4 regions of the Pectobacterium sp. HCp5_1 genome follow, and region 1 is predicted to be linked to each of the others. Evidence: predicted binding sites of a transcription regulator. Region 1 holds the regulator's gene; each other region holds the start of a gene.
The links. The regulator LexA, encoded in region 1, represses DNA repair genes until DNA is damaged. The targets are predictions, from matches to a motif close to TNCTGTATGTACATACAGNA.
Positions count from the first base shown of each region.

Region 2: the regulator LexA is predicted to act here: its motif matches at 2,828-2,847, upstream of uvrB (excinuclease ABC subunit UvrB).
Region 3: the regulator LexA is predicted to act here: its motif matches at 1,108-1,127, upstream of rmuC (DNA recombination protein RmuC).
Region 4: the regulator LexA is predicted to act here: its motif matches at 3,869-3,888, upstream of Q3A88_RS01100 (DNA translocase FtsK 4TM domain-containing protein).

Region 1 is NZ_JAUMIO010000016.1:77,689-83,168, reverse strand. Features, by position in the region: gene Q3A88_RS12745 (glutathione S-transferase family protein) at 1-745, shown strand, start outside; gene Q3A88_RS12740 (LysR family transcriptional regulator) at 827-1,723, opposite strand; gene Q3A88_RS12735 (pirin family protein) at 1,837-2,535, shown strand; gene zur (zinc uptake transcriptional repressor Zur) at 2,683-3,192, shown strand; gene Q3A88_RS12725 (CsbD family protein) at 3,250-3,459, opposite strand; gene lexA (transcriptional repressor LexA) at 3,909-4,517, opposite strand; gene Q3A88_RS12715 (diacylglycerol kinase) at 4,628-4,993, opposite strand; gene plsB (glycerol-3-phosphate 1-O-acyltransferase PlsB) at 5,120-5,480, shown strand, end outside.
Region 2 is NZ_JAUMIO010000019.1:22,518-27,997, reverse strand. Features, by position in the region: gene yvcK (uridine diphosphate-N-acetylglucosamine-binding protein YvcK) at 1-153, shown strand, start outside; gene Q3A88_RS13965 (glyoxalase) at 129-560, opposite strand; gene uvrB (excinuclease ABC subunit UvrB) at 589-2,601, opposite strand; gene bioD (dethiobiotin synthase) at 3,479-4,159, opposite strand; gene bioC (malonyl-ACP O-methyltransferase BioC) at 4,152-4,913, opposite strand; gene bioF (8-amino-7-oxononanoate synthase) at 4,894-5,480, opposite strand, start outside.
Region 3 is NZ_JAUMIO010000043.1:6,007-11,486, forward strand. Features, by position in the region: gene argH (argininosuccinate lyase) at 1-953, shown strand, start outside; gene rmuC (DNA recombination protein RmuC) at 1,172-2,734, shown strand; gene ubiE (bifunctional demethylmenaquinone methyltransferase/2-methoxy-6-polyprenyl-1,4-benzoquinol methylase UbiE) at 2,866-3,621, shown strand; gene Q3A88_RS19735 (SCP2 domain-containing protein) at 3,634-4,257, shown strand; gene ubiB (ubiquinone biosynthesis regulatory protein kinase UbiB) at 4,254-5,480, shown strand, end outside.
Region 4 is NZ_JAUMIO010000001.1:238,839-244,318, forward strand. Features, by position in the region: gene lolA (outer membrane lipoprotein chaperone LolA) at 1-72, opposite strand, end outside; gene Q3A88_RS01100 (DNA translocase FtsK 4TM domain-containing protein) at 322-3,810, opposite strand; gene lrp (leucine-responsive transcriptional regulator Lrp) at 3,925-4,419, opposite strand; gene trxB (thioredoxin-disulfide reductase) at 5,004-5,480, shown strand, end outside.

The sequences.
Region 1 (5,480 bases):
TTCGGTGGTTCATCCCCTCATGCTCGATCATGGCTGGACGTTCGGTACCGATTTTGAAGCCGCGACGGGTGACTCACTCTATCAGCACGAATTCCTCTACCAGCTCTACCTGCACGCCATGCCAGACTACAGCGGTCGAGTGACCGTACCTGTCCTGTGGGATACTGAGCAGCACACCATTGTCAGTAACGAATCTGCCGATATCATCCGCATGCTGAATAGCGCTTTTGATGGCGTGGGAGCAACGGCGGGAGATTATTACCCAGAAGCGCTACGTGCTCAGATTGACGAATTGAACGGCTGGATTTACGACAAGGTCAATAACGGTGTGTACAAAGCCGGTTTTGCGACAAGCCAGTCAGCCTATGATGAATCTGCCACCGCCGTTTTCGCTGCGCTCTCCGATCTGGAAAGCATTCTGGCAAAACAGCGCTATCTGACGGGTGAGCAGTTAACCGAAGCCGACCTGCGGCTGTGGACGACGTTGATTCGTTTCGATCCGGTCTATCACACGCATTTTAAATGCGATAAATATCGCCTGAGCGATTATCCAAATCTGTTCGGTTTTCTGCGTGATATTTATCAGATGCCTGGCATCGCTGATACCGTCGATATGGCGCACATTCGTCACCACTACTATCGTAGCCACGGCACGATTAATCCACATGGCGTGATTTCGCTGGGTCCAGAGCAAGATCTGAACCAACCTCACCAGCGCGATAAGACGTTTGTCGATTTATACTAGGGTTTTGTCGAGTTTCGCTAAGCAGTAGCGAAATAGAGCGGCAAGGTGCGGAACCACACCTTGCCGCAAAAAGTGCGGGATTTAGGGCTGGTTCAACAGTTTCGGAATTTCACGCAGGAACCAGGACTTTGCCTCGCCCATGCTGTCTCGCCGCCAGGCCATAATGATCTGGCTTTCCATCTGGTGCTCAGGCCCGATCACCAGCAAACGCCCTTCGGCAATATCTTGCGCAACCATCGGATAAGGCATGGTCGCGACGCCTAATCCCGCCAGCAGCGCACGCCGTTTATCATCCAGTGAACTCACCGTCAGACGTTGCTGTTTATCCAACAGTTGCACGGTCAGTACCGGGCGTTCACGCGCGGTATCTGCCATCGCAATCCCACGGTATTTCACCCGAGTGGCATCCGACAGCGGTTCAGGCTCTTGATGAATCGGATGATCTGGGCTGGCGACATAAACATTATTCATCGTGTACAGTTTGCGGGTATTCATTTCGGAAGACGCACGAAAATGCATGTCTGGCGCAATCACAATATCGGCGCGCCCTTGCTCAAGACGCTCCCACGCCCCTGCCAGCACTTCCGTCAGAATCGATACCTGCGTATTGGCTTTAAGCGCCAGTTTATCGATTAACGGGAAAAGTCGCTGAGTAGGAATTAGCGCTTCCGTCACAATCGTCAGATGCGTTTCCCAACCGCGCGCCAGCGCTTCTGCATCCGTCGTGAGTTTATCTGCAGCTTCCAGCAGGATACGTCCGCGTTCCAGCAGCATCCGCCCGACATTCGTGAATTTAGTACGATGTCCAGAACGATCGAACAGCACCACATCTAACTCTTCTTCCAGTTTCTGCATGGTATAACTCAGTGCCGAAGGCACCCTACCCAACTCGTCTGCCGCAGCGGCAAAGCTGCCACGGCGATCGATCGCATCCATCACCCTCAAAGCTTCCAGCGTCAATGCTCGTTCTTTCGCCATCTTCGTACTCATTCAGGAATTTTGAACATACCCACCAGATTAACTAGCTAACAATCCAACGTCCACACAATTACTATCAGTTCAATAAATAATTCTCTGGGGGGATAACAATTATGATCACACGAAGAGCAGCAGGGCAATGCGGTCAGGCCGACTATGGCTGGTTGCAGGCGCGCTATACCTTCTCTTTTGGTCACTATTTTGACCCACAGCTGCTGGGCTACGCGTCTCTGCGCGTGCTCAATCAGGAAGTATTGGCACCGGGGGCATCATTCCAGCCGCGAACCTACCCACGGGTTGATATTCTGAACATTATTCTTCAGGGCGAGGCGGAATACCGCGACAGCAACGGCGGCCACATTCGGGCCAAAGCCGGAGATGTGCTGCTGCTCTCCACACAGCCAAACGTCAGCTATAGCGAACATAATACCAATGCCAACAAGCCGCTGACACGGCTGCAATTATGGCTGAATGCCTGCCAGACTCGCGAGAACAGCCCATTGCAGCGCATGGGGTTGAGTTCAGTAAACCATACACTGCTTGCCTCACCGGAAGGTGAACACAACAGCCTGCAACTGCGCCAGCAGGTTTGGGTTCATCATGTCGATCTCCAGCAGAATGAGCAAAGCACGATCGCGCTACAGGGGAATCAGGCATACCTCCAGCTAATTCACGGTTCAATGGCGGTAAAAGGCAATCAGAACAGTGAAACACTGCACTGCGGCGACGGAGCCTTTATTAAGGAAGAAACAGCGTTGACGCTACAGGCAGAGTCGCCTTTGCGGGCACTGCTCATCGATCTGGTCGTGTAACGCTTCTGTTCGTTGTTTTTGCAGGGACTTCTGTTCGTTGTTTTTACATGAAGTGGTTTTCGCAGGAAAACGCCGCCAGTTCGGCGTTTTTATTCAGTCGTGGTAAGATATCCGTCTTGTTCCTCAATGCGTCAGGGTGATATGACAATGGATTCAACCAAACAGGACAAACTTCTTGCCCAGGCTGAACAGATTTGTCAGCAGCGCGCTGTGCGTCTCACGCCGCAGCGGTTAGAGGTTTTACGCCTTATGGCACAGCAGTCCGGTGCTATCAGCGCTTATGACCTGCTGGATCTGCTGCGCGTTTCTGAACCTCAGGCGAAACCACCGACTGTCTATCGCGCGCTGGATTTTCTGCTGGAACAAGGCTTCATTCATCGCGTCGAATCCAACAACAGCTATGTGCTGTGTCACCATATCGAAGACCACAGCCACACGTCCGCCCTTTTCATCTGCGACCGCTGTGGGCAAGTCACAGAACGTCAAACCGAAGGTGTGGAAGAAACGCTTCGTAGTCTGGCGCAACAGTCGGGATTTACGCTGCGTCACAGCGTGGTGGAAGCACACGGGTTATGCGGAGGCTGTCAGGAAGTTGCATCATGCAAGCAGCCGGATCATTGCGATCACGACCATAGCGTCCCGATTAAAAAACGATAGCCCAAGGGCTATCGTTTTTTCTGTGGAGAGAGACATCACCTTTGTTACCCGTGATAGCTACCAGTGATATTTGTGGTGCTCTTCCCAGTGTTTCACTTCTTTCTCTGCCGCTTCTTTTGCGTACCCGTAGCGCTCCTGGATTCTCCCCACCAGTTGGTCACGTTTACCTTCGATGACCGTCAGATCGTCATCCGTTAATTTGCCCCATTGCTCTTTCGCTTTACCTTTAAACTGTTTCCAGTTACCGCTGGCTTGGTCTTTATTCATAAGAATCTCCGTACCTTAGGTGCATTGCGCATAAACGAATCGTGACTAACGACTCATGCGTCAGTTTTAGATAAATAGTTTTATTCAGTAAGCAGCATCATAACTATGTGAACCATGACGGTGCTCTTCGCCACTGTCTCCCTTGATTACCGGGCTATCTAAATGTGATGGCTAATGATCAATCGGCAAACGATCAATCAAGATAAAAATGCTTACCTTGATAAAAATTATAGTCGAATATTTCATTTAACATGGAAAATCAGGAATCTGTGACTGGAATGAACGTTGAGAAAGGGAATATCACCCAAAAAAGCAGTGAAAAAACAGAAGGGTAATGGGGATCGTAGAAAACGCGCGCGAAATGTAACTAAATATATATGGTTGGCAGATTAACAGACTGAACATGATGCACTGACCCAGACAGACGAGCAGTGCATCTCTGCGAATGGTTAGCTCCAGTCGCTGTTACGAATCACGCCAACCGCCAAGCCTTCTATCGAAAAGCTTTGCTGACGTAAATCGACAACAATCGGGGCAAACTCTTCATTTTCAGCGAGGAGGTGTACCGTATTGCCCTGCTTTTTCAAGCGCTTCACCGTCACTTCATCGTCAATACGCGCGACGACAATCTGACCGTTACGCACATCTTCTGTTTTATGCACGGCCAGTAAATCACCATCCATAATACCGATATCTTTCATCGACATACCGCTCACCCGCAGCAAGAAATCAGCGCTGGGTTTGAACATCGCAGGGTCAACCTGATAGTGACACTCGATATGTTCCTGTGCCAACAGCGGTTCACCTGCGGCCACGCGACCAACCAAAGGAATACCCGTCTCTTCTTCCATCAGTAGACGAATACCGCGAGACGCGCCCGATACAATCTCAATCACGCCTTTACGCGCCAGCGCTTTCAGATGTTCTTCAGCCGCATTGGGAGAGCGAAACCCCAGCTGTTGAGCAATTTCCGCGCGCGTTGGCGGCATTCCGGTCTGCGCAATATGATCGCGGATCAGGTCATAAACCTGCTGCTGCCTTGCTGTTAATACTTTCATTCCGCCCCCTGGTTGTTTATACAGTCTTGCTGTGAGTATATACAGGTAAGCCACAATTGGGAATGGAGATATCGGTAAAGCTCCTGACTTTTACTCATTTATGCGCGCCGTCAGGCAAAATGTTGCCAGAGGATGCTGCCCCAGACGACAGCGGCTAACAAGATGGCAACAAAGACAGCCGCCGAGCCAATATCTTTCGCCCGACCGGATAATTCGTGGTGCTCGAGACCAATGCGATCGACCACGGCTTCAATGGCGCTATTGGCCAGCTCAAACAGCATAATCAGTACCACAGACCCAATCAGCAGCAGTTTTTCGACCAGTGTAACCGGCAGTAAACACGCGATAATGACGCCGACAAGGGTCAGTATCGTTTCCTGACGAAATGCCGCCTCATGCTGCCACGCCTGCTTCAGCCCCTTAAAGGAATAACCGGTCGCCTTAATAATCCGGGTCATCCCCGTTGCTTTATTCATTTATCCTCCATTATTACGCAAAATAGTTCGCATTTTAACGCGCTTACGTTGTCTCATCACCACAGATCTCCGGCGCAGTTTCTGGTATCCTTGCGGCGCATTGCTAACAAGAGGCTCCATGTTGTTATGTCAGGTTGGCGTAAAATTTACTATAAATTATTGAATCTCCCACTGAAACTGCTGGTGAAGAGCAAAGTTATTCCCGCAGATCCGGTGGTCGAGCTGGGGTTAGATCCCTCACGTCCTATACTCTATGTTCTGCCTTATAACTCTCAGGCGGATCTCTTGACGCTACGAGCGAAATGCCTGGCATTGGGGCTACCCGATCCCTCGCAGTCGTTCGAATTCAATGGCGTCGAACTGCCTAGCCACGTCTTTATTAATGACGGGCCGCGCGTCTTCCGCTATTACGTTCCCAAACAGAAATCCGTCAAGCTGTTCCACGACTACCTGGATTTGCATCGTGCCAATCCAGATTTAGACGTAC
Region 2 (5,480 bases), on a different contig from region 1:
GTCGATATCAGCCAGATTGGCGACCGACTGGTCGTGCAGCAGGCGCTGGCAGCAGAAGATGTTCCTCACCATCACGACCGTGAGTTACTGCGCCAGGCCATCGATCGTGCGCTACAGCTGTTGGGCTCTCAACCCCGCAACCACGGCGTATAAGTCACGCCAATCAGAATGCCTTCGGGACTCAGGAAACGCGTGACCTGCTGTCCCCAAGGCTCAAGACGATTTTCCACCAGCAACACATAGCCTTGCGCTTTCAGCGTGCTGGTCGCTTCCACCATGTCAGTCACTTCGAACTCCAGCCAGCTTTGCGGTTCAGGCAGATCCGTAGGCCAACTTCCATGCCCGAAACAAGACTCGCTAGCCTGTGACAGCGGCCAGAGCGCGAAATGCTTTACGCCCTCCATCTCATCGCTCACCAGATAGTCGCTCCCTTCCGCAACGGGCTTCAGCGGCAACTTCAGCGTATCAACATAGAGCGCATGGCTGGCAGAAAGGGATTTCACGATCGGTCCGAAACCCGCCACAAACAGCACTTCTACACCCGGTATAGTCTGATCCATCATTGATCCTCAGTGAGCGTTTGCATCGTTAAGATACAGCGATAAATTGTGCGCGCAGTGCTTGTACTTCATCGCGTAGCGCGGCTGCCTCTTCAAATTCAAGGTTCTGCGCGTGCGTCAACATCTTGCTTTCCAACTCGCGGATTTTCAGCTCCAGCGCCTTCGGCGTCATAAGTTCATAGCGTGCTGCTGGCTCTGCCGCTTTACGATTACCACGCCCTTTGCCTTTGTTCGTCGGCTGCCCCAACTGCAGGATATCGGAAATCTTCTTATTGATTCCCTGCGGCACAATGCCGTGCTCGGTGTTGTAGGCTTCCTGCTTCTCGCGGCGACGCTCCGTTTCACCAATCGCTTTCGCCATTGATGCCGTAATCTTATCGCCGTAGAGAATGGCTTTGCCGCGCAAGTTACGTGCCGCACGGCCAATTGTCTGGATCAGGGAACGTTCAGAGCGCAGGAAGCCCTCTTTATCGGCATCCAGAATCGCCACCAGCGACACTTCAGGCATATCCAGTCCTTCACGCAGCAGGTTGATACCCACCAGCACGTCAAACTCACCAAGGCGCAAATCGCGGATGATTTCCACACGTTCGACGGTATCGATATCCGAGTGCAGATAACGTACCCGCTCGCCGTGCTCTTCCAGATACTCCGTCAGGTCTTCCGCCATTCGCTTGGTCAGCGTGGTGACCAGTACCCGTTCGTTAATCGCGGCACGCAGGCGAATTTCGGAGAGCAGATCGTCCACCTGTGTTGCGACAGGCCGCACTTCGATGATGGGATCGAGCAATCCGGTGGGACGCACCACCTGATCGATCACTTCACCGCCCGATTTTTCCAATTCATAATTACCCGGCGTCGCAGACACGTAGATCGTCTGTGGAGCCAGCGCTTCAAATTCTTCAAATTTCATCGGTCGGTTATCCAGCGCCGAAGGCAGCCGGAAACCGTATTCGACCAGCGTCTCTTTACGCGCGCGGTCACCGCGATACATACCGCCGATCTGAGGAACGGTGACGTGGGATTCATCGATGACCAGCAGTCCGTCTGCAGGCAGATAGTCAAACAGCGTCGGTGGCGGCTCGCCGGGACCGCGACCAGAAAGGTAGCGCGAGTAGTTTTCGATACCGGAGCAGTAACCCAGTTCGTTCATCATCTCCAAATCAAACTGCGTGCGCTGACTCAGCCGCTGCTCTTCCACCAGTTTGTCATTGGCCAGTAGCACCTTTTTACGGTCAGCCAGTTCAACCTTGATGTCTTCCATCGCCTGCAAAATACGCTCACGCGGCGTGACGTAGTGCGTTTTCGGATAAATGGTATAGCGCGGCACCGTCTGGAGGACATGCCCCGTCAGCGGGTCAAACAGCGACAGCCGCTCCACTTCCTCATCGAACAGTTCAACACGCAGCGCGATTTCGTCAGATTCCGCGGGGAAGATATCGATCACCTCACCACGCACGCGGAACGTACCGCGCTGAAACGCCTGATCGTTGCGGGCATACTGTAATTCGGCCAGACGTCGCAAAATAGCACGCTGGTCAATCAGCATCCCCTGCGTCAGGTGCAACATCATTTTCAGATAGAGATCGGGATCGCCCAGACCGTAGATCGCGGACACCGAAGCCACGACGATCACATCGCGCCGCTCCAGCAGCGCTTTTGTCGCGGAAAGACGCATCTGTTCGATATGTTCGTTAACCGATGCGTCTTTTTCGATGAAGGTATCCGAGCTTGGAACGTAGGCTTCTGGCTGATAATAGTCGTAGTACGACACGAAGTACTCGACGGCATTATCAGGAAAGAATTCTTTCATTTCGCCATACAGCTGAGCTGCCAGCGTTTTATTCGGTGCCAACATCATCGTCGGCCGATTGAGGTCGGCAATCACGTTGGCGATCGTGAACGTCTTACCTGAACCTGTTACCCCGAGCAGCGTTTGGTGCGCTAACCCGTCTTCCAGACCCTCTTTTAAACGACGAATGGCCTCAGGCTGATCGCCTGCCGGTTTAAAGTCGGAATTCAGTGTAAATACTTTACTCATCGTTAAGCACGCTACTTATCGTTATTACCCATCGCGCAATGCGATGTTCGTGGGTGGATGCTCGGAGGCAGGTAAAAGGCACAGACTGACGATTTCAGGCACGGCAGCGAGGTGTCATCGTCATCCCTCGTCGTACCGTTATCACCCTGACAGCGATAACACTGACAGTGTGCGACACACGATGCTTTATTTTGAATGCCAATGACGAAATTCGCCACCGCAATGATACTGGATATAAAAACAGCATCAAGGAAATTATCGCTGGATTGGATGATTAATCGACAAATGAATTTCCTAGCACATTCATATTCAATCTACCAGATAAAATCATCATCATTTATCCCCAGATTTGGTAAAAATGTAACATGCGGGGATGCACGATGACGTTAATTTATGCAACTACGTCCCATTGATGTTCAAGACGCTTGATTTTACTTAAGCATATGATAACAAATAGATTAGCAAAACCGTGGAGAATAGCGTCAACCTGGCGACAACCCGCGCCAGCTCTCGGTTAGGGCGCGTTGTCTATCCATAATACACATAGTTATCCACAGAAATGGTGGATAACTCCCACAACTCCGCATCAGCACTGAGTTAGAGAAATACCCGCTTCATTCGCTATTCCCCCTGATATGGATTTTCTTCACACTCTTTCTGTGATTTATCGCATAAGTATTAGACGGAAAAAGACTAAAAACAGCAGAGGGCTAAATCTCAACAATTCAGGCATAGCGGGGAGTTAGGGGAAAACTCAAGAAGGTTTTAGCTATTAATCGGCTTGAAAATGTAGGTTTTATGCTCATGAAACAGATGCCAGTAAAAAATAACAAAAACCAGTGCTTGATTAAACACAGGCGAAGGTTAGCAAAAATGATTACTCCGCTAATAACCCAATATCAACGTACTGCCCCAAATTATGCCGCTGAAGATCCGATACATAAGGAATTTCGCCCAGCATCGGCGCGGGCAGGCGCTGTTGCAACGTTTGCAGATACGGCTGGTGCCATTTTCCGGGTGGCGTGATGTCATTAGCAATCCAGCCGCCAAGTCGCAGGCCCGCGTGTTGAATGGCGTGGGCCGTTAACATCGCGTGGTTGATACAACCCAGCTTGATGCCGACCACCAAAATCACGGGAAGCTGTTCTTGAACCACCCAGTCAGCAAACGTATCCTGCTCTGACAGCGGCGTAAACCACCCGCCAGCGCCTTCGACCAGCAGCCAATCTGCCTGTGTTTCTAATGCCCGTAGCCCTGCGGACAACGCGGGGAGATGGATAGGCCGCTGCTCCACCGCACTGATAATATGCGGTGACGTCGGCTCCATAAACGCCAGCGGGTTCACCGCCTGATACTCTAGCCGGACGCTGCTATTGGCCTGAAGCGCCAGCGCATCGCTGTTGCGAATGCCGTCGGCCGTCATTTCACAGCCGGACGCCACGGGTTTATAACCTGCGGTGCGGTATCCTGCCTGATTCGCTGCCTGAAGCAGCGCCGTACTCGCAACCGTTTTCCCAACTTCGGTATCCGTACCCGTCACAAACCAGCGCTCAATCACGATAAATCACTCCATAAACCAGTTGATAGCTGAGCGGGTAGCCGCCCTGTTCTTGCGGATAATGAGCAGACAATGCCGCCAGACGTGTCCGGCTCAATAGCCCCGGCGTACGCCCTTCGTGCAGCCAGGTCGCGCCAATCCCCTTCAGCGATTTCATCAACGTCAATACATCGGGAAAAAGGCAGACTTCACGTTCTTGTACTAAATGATGCCGGTAAGGCTGACAGGCCGCATCGATAGCGGAGAGCGGCAGAAAGCGATTCGTCCGCTGTGTGCCGTCCAGCCGCTGCCACGCCTGTGACAGTTCGCTTAAGGAGCCGTCCGCCAGCGTCGCAAACGCAATCACGCCCCCCGGTCGTGTAACCCGATACAGCTCGGCCAGCGCACGCGGTAACGAGTCGCACCACTGCACAGCCAGATTGCTATAGCTGATATCCACACAGCCATCCGCCAGCGGCAGATTTTCGATATCCCCTTCCTGGTAGCAGTCTGCTGCATCCAGTTCACGGGCATACGCCAGCATGTCTACCGATAAATCCAGTGCGGTCACATAGTGACCAGCCTGACGCCAGTGGCGGCTAAAATGCCCAGTTCCGCACCCCGCATCCAGCACCTGTAGACCGCCGTGCGGCGGCATTAATGCCAGCAGACGTTCTCCGCTGGTACGTTGCAGCTCGGCAAAGCGATCGTAACACCCCGCCGCACGCCCAAACGCCTGCGCAATCGCCTGCTTGTTATAGTTTTCTGTCAGCATGGTGCAATACCGTAAGCAAGCGACTGATATCTTCCGGCTGATGTTCCGCCGTTAGCGTAATCCGCAGACGCGCGCTGCCGACAGGCACTGTCGGCGGACGCATCGCACTGACCCGCACGCCCTGTTCACGCAGATGGCTCATCAGGGCCATTGCCCGCGCGTTCTCACCGACAATCAGCGGCTGAATCGCACTCTGTGAATCCATCAGTTGATAGGTGGAGTTGGAAAAACCTGCGCGGAACTGTGCGATGTTGCGTTGTAGCGCCTCGCGCCGCGCGTCGCCCTGTCGGACACAGTTAACTGCCGTACTCAGCGCACAGGCCTGTGCGGCAGGCATCGAGGTGCTGTAAATCAAATGACGAGCGAATTGCAGGAAATACTCGGCCAGCGGTTCCGCGCACAGTACCGCCGCGCCGCTCACACCGAACGCCTTGCCAAACGTGACAATCAGCAGTTCGGGTTTAACGCCCTGCTGCCAACAGCTGCCGCGACCTTCATCACCCAGCACGCCAATCCCGTGTGCATCGTCCACCATCAGCCAGGCATCGTGCGCTCGGCACTGAGCTT
Region 3 (5,480 bases), on a different contig from region 1:
CGACGGCGGAAGCGAATCAGGATGCGGTGATGCCGGGTTACACCCACTTGCAGCGCGCACAGCCGGTGACGTTTGCACACTGGTGTCTGGCCTACCATGAAATGCTGGCGCGTGATGAAAGCCGTCTGGAAGATACGCTGAAGCGTCTGGATGTCAGTCCGCTGGGCTGTGGCGCGCTGGCGGGAACGGCTTATCCGATTGACCGTGAGCAACTGGCGGGCTGGCTGGGATTTGCCTCAGCCACGCGTAACAGTCTGGACACGGTTTCCGATCGCGATCATGTGCTGGAACTGCTGTCTGATGCTTCGATCGGCATGATCCACCTGTCGCGTTTTGCCGAAGATCTGATCTTCTTCAACAGCGGTGAAGCGGCGTTTGTTGAGCTGTCTGACCGTGTGACATCCGGTTCTTCCCTGATGCCACAGAAGAAAAACCCGGATGCGCTGGAGCTGATTCGCGGTAAATGCGGTCGCGTACAGGGCGCGTTGACTGGCATGATGATGACGCTTAAAGGCCTGCCGTTGGCGTATAACAAAGACATGCAGGAAGACAAAGAAGGGCTGTTTGACGCGCTGGATACCTGGCACGATTGCCTGATGATGGCGGGTCTGGTGCTGGAAGGCATTCAGGTGAAGCGTCCGCGCTGTAAAGAAGCAGCCGAGCAAGGCTACGCGAACTCGACAGAGCTGGCGGATTACCTGGTCGCGAAAGGCGTTCCGTTCCGTGAAGCGCACCATATCGTGGGTGAAGCGGTGGTTGAAGCTATTCGTCAGGGCAAAGCATTGGAAGCGTTGCCGCTGGCCGATCTGCAAAAATTCAGCGCTGTGATTGGCGAGGATGTGTACCCGATTCTGGCGTTGCAATCCTGCCTGGATAAGCGTGCTGCACAAGGTGGCGTGTCGCCGCAGCAGGTCGCTAAAGCGATTAGTGATGCGAAGCAACGCTTAGCTTAACTCGCCACCTCTGCTCTGTTCCCCCAGCGTGGTGTTTCGCGTTGGGGGAATTCCACCGTTACCGATCTGATTCTTCTGCAAATTATCATCTATCCATTTTCATATGGAATGCGGCTCGCATTTTTCTGCTCAGCGTCTTCCCCGCCGGAATTGTTTCTGGACATCCATACAGTATCATTTTACCTTGACCGACAGCGTGAAAGGCCTGCGGAGGCAAAGTGGATATCAGCATATTTTATGGTCTGGGCGGCGGCGCGGTAGGGCTACTGATCGGGTGGTTGATTGCCAGCCTGATTCATCAGCAGAAGCTGTCGCAGCATGACACCGAACAGCGGTTGCTGGCACAGACGTTACAGCAGACTCAGCAGTCGCTCAGCGAACAGCAGCAGACAAAGCAGCTGCACGAACAGCGGCTACGGCAAAACGAGCTGGAGCTGCGCACGGTTCACGCTCAACTCTCTGCCAGCCATGAAAAGCTGCAACAGCTCGGTGAACTCCGCGAGGAGTGCGTGCAGCTCAATCAGGAACTGCGGACGCTGCGTGAAATCAATAGCGCACAGGAAGCGGAGCTGCGGGAAGTCACCATTCGGCTGGAAGAAACCCGTATGGCGGCGGAAGAAAAGCAGCGGCTGCTGGCAAACAGCGAACAGCGGTTGACGACGCAGTTTGAGAATCTGGCGAACCGGATTTTTGAACACAGCGGCCGCAAAGTGGATGAACAAAATAAACAGAGTCTGGATAAGCTGCTGATGCCGCTACGTGAGCAGCTTGATGGCTTTCGCCGTCAGGTTCAGGACAGCTTTGGGGCAGAAGCGCGCGAGCGTCACACGCTGGCGCATGAAATCCGCAATCTGCAACAGCTGAACGCGCAGATGGCACACGAAGCCATCAACCTGACGAAAGCGCTGAAGGGCGATAATAAAACGCAGGGGAACTGGGGCGAAGTGGTGCTAAGCCGCGTGCTGGAAGCTTCCGGCCTGCGTGAAGGCTATGAGTACCAAACACAGGTCAGTGTGCAGACAGGGGCAAATAGCCGCCTGCAACCGGATGTCATCGTGCGCTTACCGCAGGGCAAAGATGTCGTGATCGATGCCAAGATGTCGCTGGTGGCCTACGAGCGTTATTTCAATAGTGATGATGACGCAGAGCGCAGTGTGGCGTTGAACGAACATTTGCTCTCGGTTCGCAGTCATATTCGGCAGTTGAGCAGTAAAGATTACCAGCAGCTTCCGGGGCTGCGTTCGCTAGACTACGTGCTGATGTTTATTCCGGTCGAACCAGCTTTTCTGGTCGCTATCGATCGCCAGCCCGAATTGATCAACGAAGCGCTAAAGCACAATATTATGCTGGTCAGCCCGACCACGCTGCTGGTGGCATTACGCACTATCACTAATTTATGGCGCTATGAACAACAGAGCCGTAATGCACAGCAGATCGCTGAAAAAGCGTCGCGGCTGTACGATAAACTGCGGTTGTTTGTCGATGATATGGAAGCGCTGGGGCAAGGTTTGGATAAAGCGCAGGGCACTTATCGTCAGGCGATGAATAAACTTTCCTCTGGGCGTGGTAACCTTATTGGCCAGGCTGAGGGGTTCCGTGCGCTGGGTGTAGAAATTAAACGCACAATCAGCCCGTCATTAGCAGAAAAAGCAACGGCCCATGAGCACGCTGAACGCGATGAATTACCGGATTCCGTAGCGCCCGACGCTGTTTCACCAACCGTGAAAACGGAGGGCGAAGAAGGGGAATCCCCCTTAGCGACCCGTACTGATTCGTACTAAATAGGTATGAATTTCGTGGGCTTGGCACCATGCTATGCGAAATTAGTGCAGTGGGGTTTTTATACGGGTCTGGTACACTCTCACCATTAATGGGTAGACCCGAAATTTGACTGAAATAGTAGGCGGATAAGATGGCAAGTGAGCAGGAGAAAACGGCCGACTTTGGTTTTCGGACTGTCGCCAGGGATGAAAAAGAAGTCATGGTGGCTGAGGTTTTTCATTCTGTAGCAGCAAAGTATGACTTGATGAATGACCTGATGTCCTTTGGTATCCACCGTGTCTGGAAGCGTTTCACTATCGAATGTAGTGGAGTAAGACGTAACCAGCGAGTTCTGGATCTTGCCGGAGGCACAGGGGATTTAACCGCCAAATTCTCCCGCATGGTTGGCGAAGGTGGTGAGGTCATTCTGGCGGACATCAACGCATCAATGCTGAAAGTGGGCCGCGAAAAACTGCGTAACAAAGGCATTATCGACAACATCAACTACGTGCAGGCTAATGCTGAAGCGCTGCCGTTCCCTGATGACTTCTTCGACTGCATTACTATCTCCTTTGGTCTGCGCAACGTGACGGACAAAAACAAAGCGCTGCGCTCCATGTACCGCGTGCTGAAGCCGGGTGGTCGCTTGCTGGTGCTGGAGTTTTCCAAACCGATCATTAAACAGCTGAGCACCGTTTACGATGCATATTCATTTCATATCCTGCCGAGGATTGGCGAAGCCGTGGCGAGTGATGCTGGGAGCTACCGCTATCTGGCGGAATCTATCCGCATGCACCCCGATCAGGAAACGCTGAAAGGGATGATGATCGATGCCGGTTTTGACAGTGTTAACTATTTCAACCTCACCGGTGGAATCGTTGCACTGCATCGTGGGTTTAAATTCTGATTGGAAACGCCAATGCTGATAACGTCTTTTCTGACTGCTACGCTGGAAACCGCGCTGAATCAGCTGCTTTTTCACGATACGGTTTCTTGCGATCGCAGCATGAAGTCTGCCCGCCAGCGCTTACAGGGTAAAACACTTCAGATCGAGCTGGCTGAGCTGGATATGCCCTTGGTGCTGGTGTTTAACGAACAGCGGCTGGACGTGATCAACCAATGGAGCGAGCCAGCGGATTGCTGCCTGAAAACACGCGTTCCGGTTCTGATGAAATTACGCGATCGTCAACAGCTATCGTCGCTGATGCGCAGCGGCGAGCTGGTGATAGAAGGCGATATTCAAGTTGTTCAACAGTTCATCGTGCTGGTTGATCTGGCGGAGTTCGATCCGGCGGAGTGGTTGTCCCCCTATCTGGGCGATATTGTTGCTCAGGGGCTTACCCAAACGGCACAGAAAACCCTGAGTTTCCTGAGACGCTCATTCCATCAGCAGCAACATTTCTTGTCCGAGACGCTAACGGAAGAGTGGCGACTGGCTCCGGGAAAACTGGAAAACGCCTGGTTCCATGAGGAAATTGTTGCGCTGGATAAATCCGCCGATACGTTGTCCGAACGGCTGGCGAAGCTGGAGGCCTTACGATGACGCCCAGTGAATTACGCCGCCTTTACGGCATTGTGCGTGTGCTGTTGAGCTATGGTCTGGACGAACTGATTCCTAAAATGCGTTTGACGCTGCCGCTACGTGCGGGCCGTCGTCTGCTGTTCTGGTTACCCAATCGTCACTGCACTAAGCCTTTAGGGGAACGTCTGCGTTTGGCGCTTCAGGAACTGGGGCCCGTGTGGATTAAGTTCGGACAAATGATGTCCACACGCCGCGATCTGTTCCCACCGGCTATCGCCGATCAACTGGCGATGTTGCAGGATAAGGTTGAGCCATTTGATGGCAAATTGGCGCGCGAGCAAATTGAGCTGTCGATGGGCGGAATCCCCCTTGAAGAGTGGTTCGATGATTTTGACATTAAACCGCTGGCTTCTGCCTCGATTGCACAGGTGCATACCGCCTGTCTGAAAAGCACGGGAAAAGAGATCGTTATCAAGGTTATTCGCCCGGATATTTTGCCCGTCATCAAGGCGGATATGCGCCTGATGAAACGTCTGGCGGGGTGGTTGCCGCACCTGTTGCCGGATGGTCGTCGCCTGCGCCCGCGCGAAGTGGTGCTGGAATATGAAAAAACGCTGCTTGATGAGCTGAACTTGCTGCGAGAAGCGGCAAACGCCATCCAACTGCGGCGTAATTTTGAGAACAGCCCGATGCTGTATGTGCCGGAAGTTTATTCGGATTACTGCAGCGAAGGCATGTTGGTGATGGAGCGAATCTACGGTATTCCTGTTTCTGATGTCGACGCGCTGACAGCCAATGGCACGGATATGAAGCTGCTGGCAGAACGCGGCGTTCAGGTTTTCTTCACGCAGGTGTTCCGCGACAGTTTCTTCCACGCAGATATGCACCCCGGCAATATCTTTATCAGCTACGAGCACCCGGAAGACCCGCAATACATTGGTATTGATTGCGGCATCGTTGGTTCGTTGAATAAAGAAGATAAGCGCTATCTGGCTGAGAATTTCATTGCCTTCTTCAACCGCGATTATCGCAAAGTTGCCGAACTGCATGTGGATTCGGGCTGGGTGCCTCCAGACACCAATGTTGCCGATTTTGAGTTTGCTATTCGTACGGTCTGTGAGCCGATCTTTGAGAAGCCGTTGGCAGAGATTTCGTTCGGCCATGTATTACTGAATCTGTTTAATACGGCGCGTCGCTTCAATATGGAAGTACAGCCTCAGCTAGTGTTGCTGCAAAAAACGCTG
Region 4 (5,480 bases), on a different contig from region 1:
TGCCGCGTCCGCATAGACAGCGGTTGAGGTAACACCTGCAATCAGGCAACTGATAGCTAACCACTTTTTCATACGCATAATCCTTTGAATTTCTTAATATAACGAACCTTCATCTATCGAGGTCAGACGCGTTGTATAGCGCCTATGTTCTTTACAGATCGGTATTATTCGTCGAGCTGTATTATCTATAGATCTATGTTATCTGAACCCACTCGGACGGTGATAGGTGAATTATCTGCTTATTGTCGCTTTTACGCTTCTTTGCATAAGGGCTGCTCGCGCAGCCCTTATCGTGGAGTGACGTCAATCAGTACGGCGTGCTTATTCCATTGATGGCGGAGCCAATACTTCGCGGTTCCCGTTGTGCCCTGGAGAGCTGACGATACCCTGCGCCTCCATTTGCTCAACAATTCGCGCGGCACGGTTATAGCCGATTCGGAACTGACGCTGTACGCCCGAGATTGACGCACGACGTTTATCGACCACAAACTCTACCGCCTGATCGAACAGCGGATCGAGTTCTTCATCGCCATCAAGACCGAGGCTTCCGCCTTCAGCATCGTCGCCACCGCTGACAATATTATCGATATATTGAGGGCGACCGCGCGCTTTCCAGTCCTGAACGACGGCGTGAACTTCCTCATCACGCACAAAAGCGCCATGAACACGGACAGGTATCGAGGAGTTAGGTGCCATATACAGCATATCCCCCATCCCCAATAGCGACTCTGCGCCCCCTTGATCGAGGATTGTGCGTGAGTCGATCTTGCTGGAAACGGTAAACGCGATACGCGTCGGAATGTTCGCTTTGATCAATCCGGTGATGACATCAACCGAAGGACGCTGCGTCGCCAGCACCAAGTGAATCCCCGCAGCACGCGCTTTTTGCGCCAGTCGGGCAATCAGTTCTTCAACTTTCTTACCCACCGCCATCATCAGGTCAGCAAATTCATCGACCATAACAACAATATACGGCAGTTTTTCCAGCACTGGCGGCGTCATATCCATGCTGTCACCCGGCTTCCAGAACGGATCGGGAATCGGACGCCCCATCGCATTTGCCGTCATCACCCGTTCGTTGTATCCCGCCAGATTACGCACGCCAAGCGCCGACATCAGCTTGTAACGACGTTCCATTTCACCGACACACCAGCGCAGCGCATTGGCCGCATCCTTCATGTCAGTGACAACTTCCGTCAACAAATGCGGAATGCCTTCGTACACCGAGAGCTCCAACATTTTCGGGTCGATCATGATAAAGCGTACGTCTTCCGGCGTGGCTTTATACAACATACTGATGATCATGGCGTTGACGCCGACCGATTTACCCGACCCCGTCGTACCAGCAACCAGCAGGTGTGGCATTTTCGCTAAATCGGCAACGACAGGTTCGCCCGCAATATCTTTACCCAACACAATCGACAGCGGCGATGGATTATCACGGAACTGATCGCAATCCAGCACTTCTCGCAGGTAAACCGTCTGGCGATGCGCATTAGGCAACTCTAGCCCGACGTACGGTCGGCCGGGAATAACCTCAACAATACGCACCGCGACAACTGACAGTGAACGTGCCAAATCGCGCGACAGATTCGAGATACGTGCCGCTTTAACACCCGGTGCCAGATCCAATTCAAACCGTGTGATCACCGGCCCTGGAGAGTGATCGACTACATCGGCTTTTACCCGGAAATCAGCCAGACGCGCTTCAATCAAGCGCGCCGTCTGTTCCAGTGCAAAATTATCAACAGGTGCTTCGCTAGCCGGCGGTGGAGTCAACAAATCCAACGTTGGCAGCGGCGTAGTCGGCTTCTGCAGCGGTTGTTCATTACGCATCAGGAACGGGTGAATCAAGCCATCCATTGCTGGATGATGCGTTGGTGTTGCCACCGTTTCCTGTTTCGCGGCCTCAACAGGCGCTGACGTTGGTTGCGCTGGCTGACTAAACGTCAGCGGGTTGTGCTCATCCTCGTCGTCCTCATCTTCACCAGCATGCATCGGCGGAAGCTCGGGTTCAGAGCGGTAGGACGGTTGCGAATAGGTGGATTCACTGAACGTAGTCGGTTCAGGCTCGCGCTCACTCTCCGCGCTAAACGGCGAGAATGAAAAAGCATTATGCGATGTGACAGGGTTTGGCTGAACAGGCGCACTGACCGCAGGCGGTGCTATTGGAGCAGGAATTTCCTCATCGCGCTGCAATGCGCTGGCATCATAACGTGACTGCTGCTGTGCCGCGAAATCTCTGGCTAGCTGCGCTTGCAGAAGCGCGTCTTCATCGTCTTCCTGTAACGGGTATTCCTCTCCGTAACGCTGGCGTTGCTGATCCAGATACGCTTGCTGCAATGCGGCTTCCTGCTGGGCGATATCATCCGGTGTCTCTTCCCGATACACGTCATTCGCCACTTCCGCTTCTTCGCTACCGTTCTGCGCCTGCAGCCTTGCTTGCTCTTCAGCCAGCCGCTGCGACGGCAGTTTGATTCCGTATGACGCCAGCTCGCGGCGAGTAGGGATACGTACAGGATTAGGACGCGGCAGCTCAGGCCCTACGCCGCGTTTAATCTGCGGGTTATCATCCCCATCGGCACTGAACGCCGGCATAAAGGTGTTATTCGCGTCGAAATCCGTATCGCGTGTCGGTTGTGGCGGCTCAGCAAACGGTTGAGCCACAGGTGCCGTAACAATCGGTGGGACGGCACTCTCTCCGTAACTATTTCCGTAAGGTGCATACGCACTGCTATGGCGTTCAAGCGAGCTTGCGATCTCTGGCATTGCCGCTGGCGTTTCAGGGATTTCAAACGAATACAGCGGCGGATTTAGCGACGGCGTCGAATCAATCGCAGACGGAGTAACAGGCGGCACAATGCCAGCCGATGAAGCAGAGAATGCTGATCCTGGTAATGCTGAATCAGACGCTGCCACATCGGACAATGTTGACCCTGCCACCGGCGTTTCAGCGGAGAGAGCTGGCTGTGTCGCTGTCGGTGCGTTCTCAGCTACCGGGGATGACACTTCTATCTTATTGTCTACCGCCGTGTCGTTTACCGCATCAGCCACGGAAGGCGCAGAAAACAGAACATCATCGTCATCACGCTGTTGTGTGACTGCCTCACCCAACGTCTCATCGTGACGCAGATTAAGCGCATCGCGCTCATCCTCTTCACGATCGTGTTCTTCGCGATAGTCCTCGTCGCGGCGTGAACGGTTTGACATAAACGTCAGGCAACCCAAGACACCTGCGCCAATTTTTTCAGCGATCGTTAACCATGACCAGCCGGTAAACAGCGTTAACCCTGCCCCCCACACGCATAGCAGAATCAGCGTTGCGCCCATGCTGTTGAAACGTGGGATCATTGAGCTGCTCAACAGGCTTCCCAACACACCACCGGAAGCAAAATAGTAGAGATCGTCAATATTCAACGCAGCCAAACCGCAAGAGGTCAGGATCAGCGCCAATGTCCCAATCAGGCGAAGTGAAAAGGTAAAGTAGTCAATAGTCTGGTTGTTATCACGCTGGCGGAAAGCGACCCAGCACAGGGATAACATAATCGGTGGAATAGCGTAGGCCAGAACACCAAAAATGAAGAACAGCGTATCCGCCAGCCATGCACCTGCTACACCACCGAGGTTGTGAATAGGTTCATGCCATGCAGTCTGTGACCAACTGGGGTCGGAGGGGCTGAAACTGAGTAGTGCGACACTAAGATAAACCGCAAAAAGTGCCACAACGATTAAAATCGCTTCAAGCAAACGACGTGTTCCACTGAGCTTTTTCAGGGTAACGTCTTTATCTTCTGTATATTCCTGGCTCAAGAGTCTCTCCAGGGGCCTGTAAGGTTTATGACAAAGCGCCGAGAAAACCCGGCGCTGGAACTGTATAAATTCACAGGAGTGTAGCTGAATTTATCGGGTTTTGCACCCACACATTTATCGCGTCTTAATGACCAGACGGTTGCTTTGCTTCACTTCTTCCATCACCACGTAGGTACGGGTGTCGTTTACGCCTGGCAAACGCAGCAGCGTTTCACCCAGGAGCTTACGGTAAGCGGACATGTCTGGCACTCGCGTTTTCAACAGGTAGTCAAAATCACCGGAAACCAGATGACACTCCTGAATTTCTTCCAGCTTCTGCACCGCAGCATTGAACTGTTCAAATACATCAGGCGCGCCGCGGTTTAGCGTTATTTCAACAAAAACCAGCAGTGACGCATCCAGATAATGCGGGTTTAGCAGCGCTGTGTAGCCGTTAATGAAGCCCTGTCTTTCCAGACGACGTACACGTTCCAGACAAGGTGTTGGCGACAGGCCAACACGTTTGGAAAGCTCGACATTGGAAATACGTCCATCTTTTTGCAATTCGTTCAGGATGTTACGATCAATACGATCGAGATCTTTGCCTGGCCGTTTTTTAGTGTCTACCATTATTATTGTCTCTCTTCACTTTTCCCTGCACCCGCTTTACCCCGATAGACCTCATGTATCAGAGCTACCCCTAAAGAAGACACGCTGCCTATTTTGTATATCAACAGTCATTAACTTCTCGTTCTCGCCCCACGTATTGCTCACCCGCGAAAAGACCATCACGTCATATCCGTGGCCCAAAGGCCTACTACCTGCGCAAAAACGAATAAAAAGCCGAGCTTTTAACTGTTCACATACAAAAAATTTCCTCTTACCCAGATGTTTTCGCAAATGCACAGCCGATTGTCAAAGCAAAACAACGAAAATCAGAAGAAACTGCCAGATTGGATAAGCCAGAGCCATTCTCCGAGGTGACTTCAATCATTTTACTTATGAATGTGGCTGATTTTTCAGCGATTTGTCATCCTCATCGTCATTAACGATTAAACAAATAGCCAGCAACTTTTCTGCATACTTTTTTTACTCTTGTAATTTCCTTACAATCGTTCGCATTGTCCGTGGTAGAGACTGTTCGTAGTAAGGAAGCGGGTTTGTTGTAGAAACCGTTATATGAGCATTATCCGCCGTCATGAAATGAGGAAAGCATGGGTACTGTTAAACATCACAAGTTATTGATTCTGGGTTCAGGCCCCGCTGGCTACACTGCCGCTGTTTATGCTGCACGGGCGAATTTACAGCCAGTATTAATCACGGGTATGGAAAAAGGCGGTCAGTTGACGACCACGACCGAAGTAGAAAATTGGCCGGGTGATGCCGATGATTTAACTGGCCCGCTGTTAATGGAGCGTATGCATACACACGCGACCAAATTCAATACCGAAGTGATCTTCGATCATATTGAACGTGTTGATTTACAGAACCGTCCCTTCCGTTTATTCGGCGATAGCGCCGAGTACACCTGTGACGCGCTGATCATTGCCACGGGGGCATCGGCTCGTTATCTCGGTCTGCCGTCTGAAGACGCGTTTAAAGGCAAAGGGGTTTCTGCCTGCGCAACCTGTGACGGGTTCTTCTACCGTAACCAGAAAGTCGCTGTAGTTGGCGGCGGGAATACCGCAGTA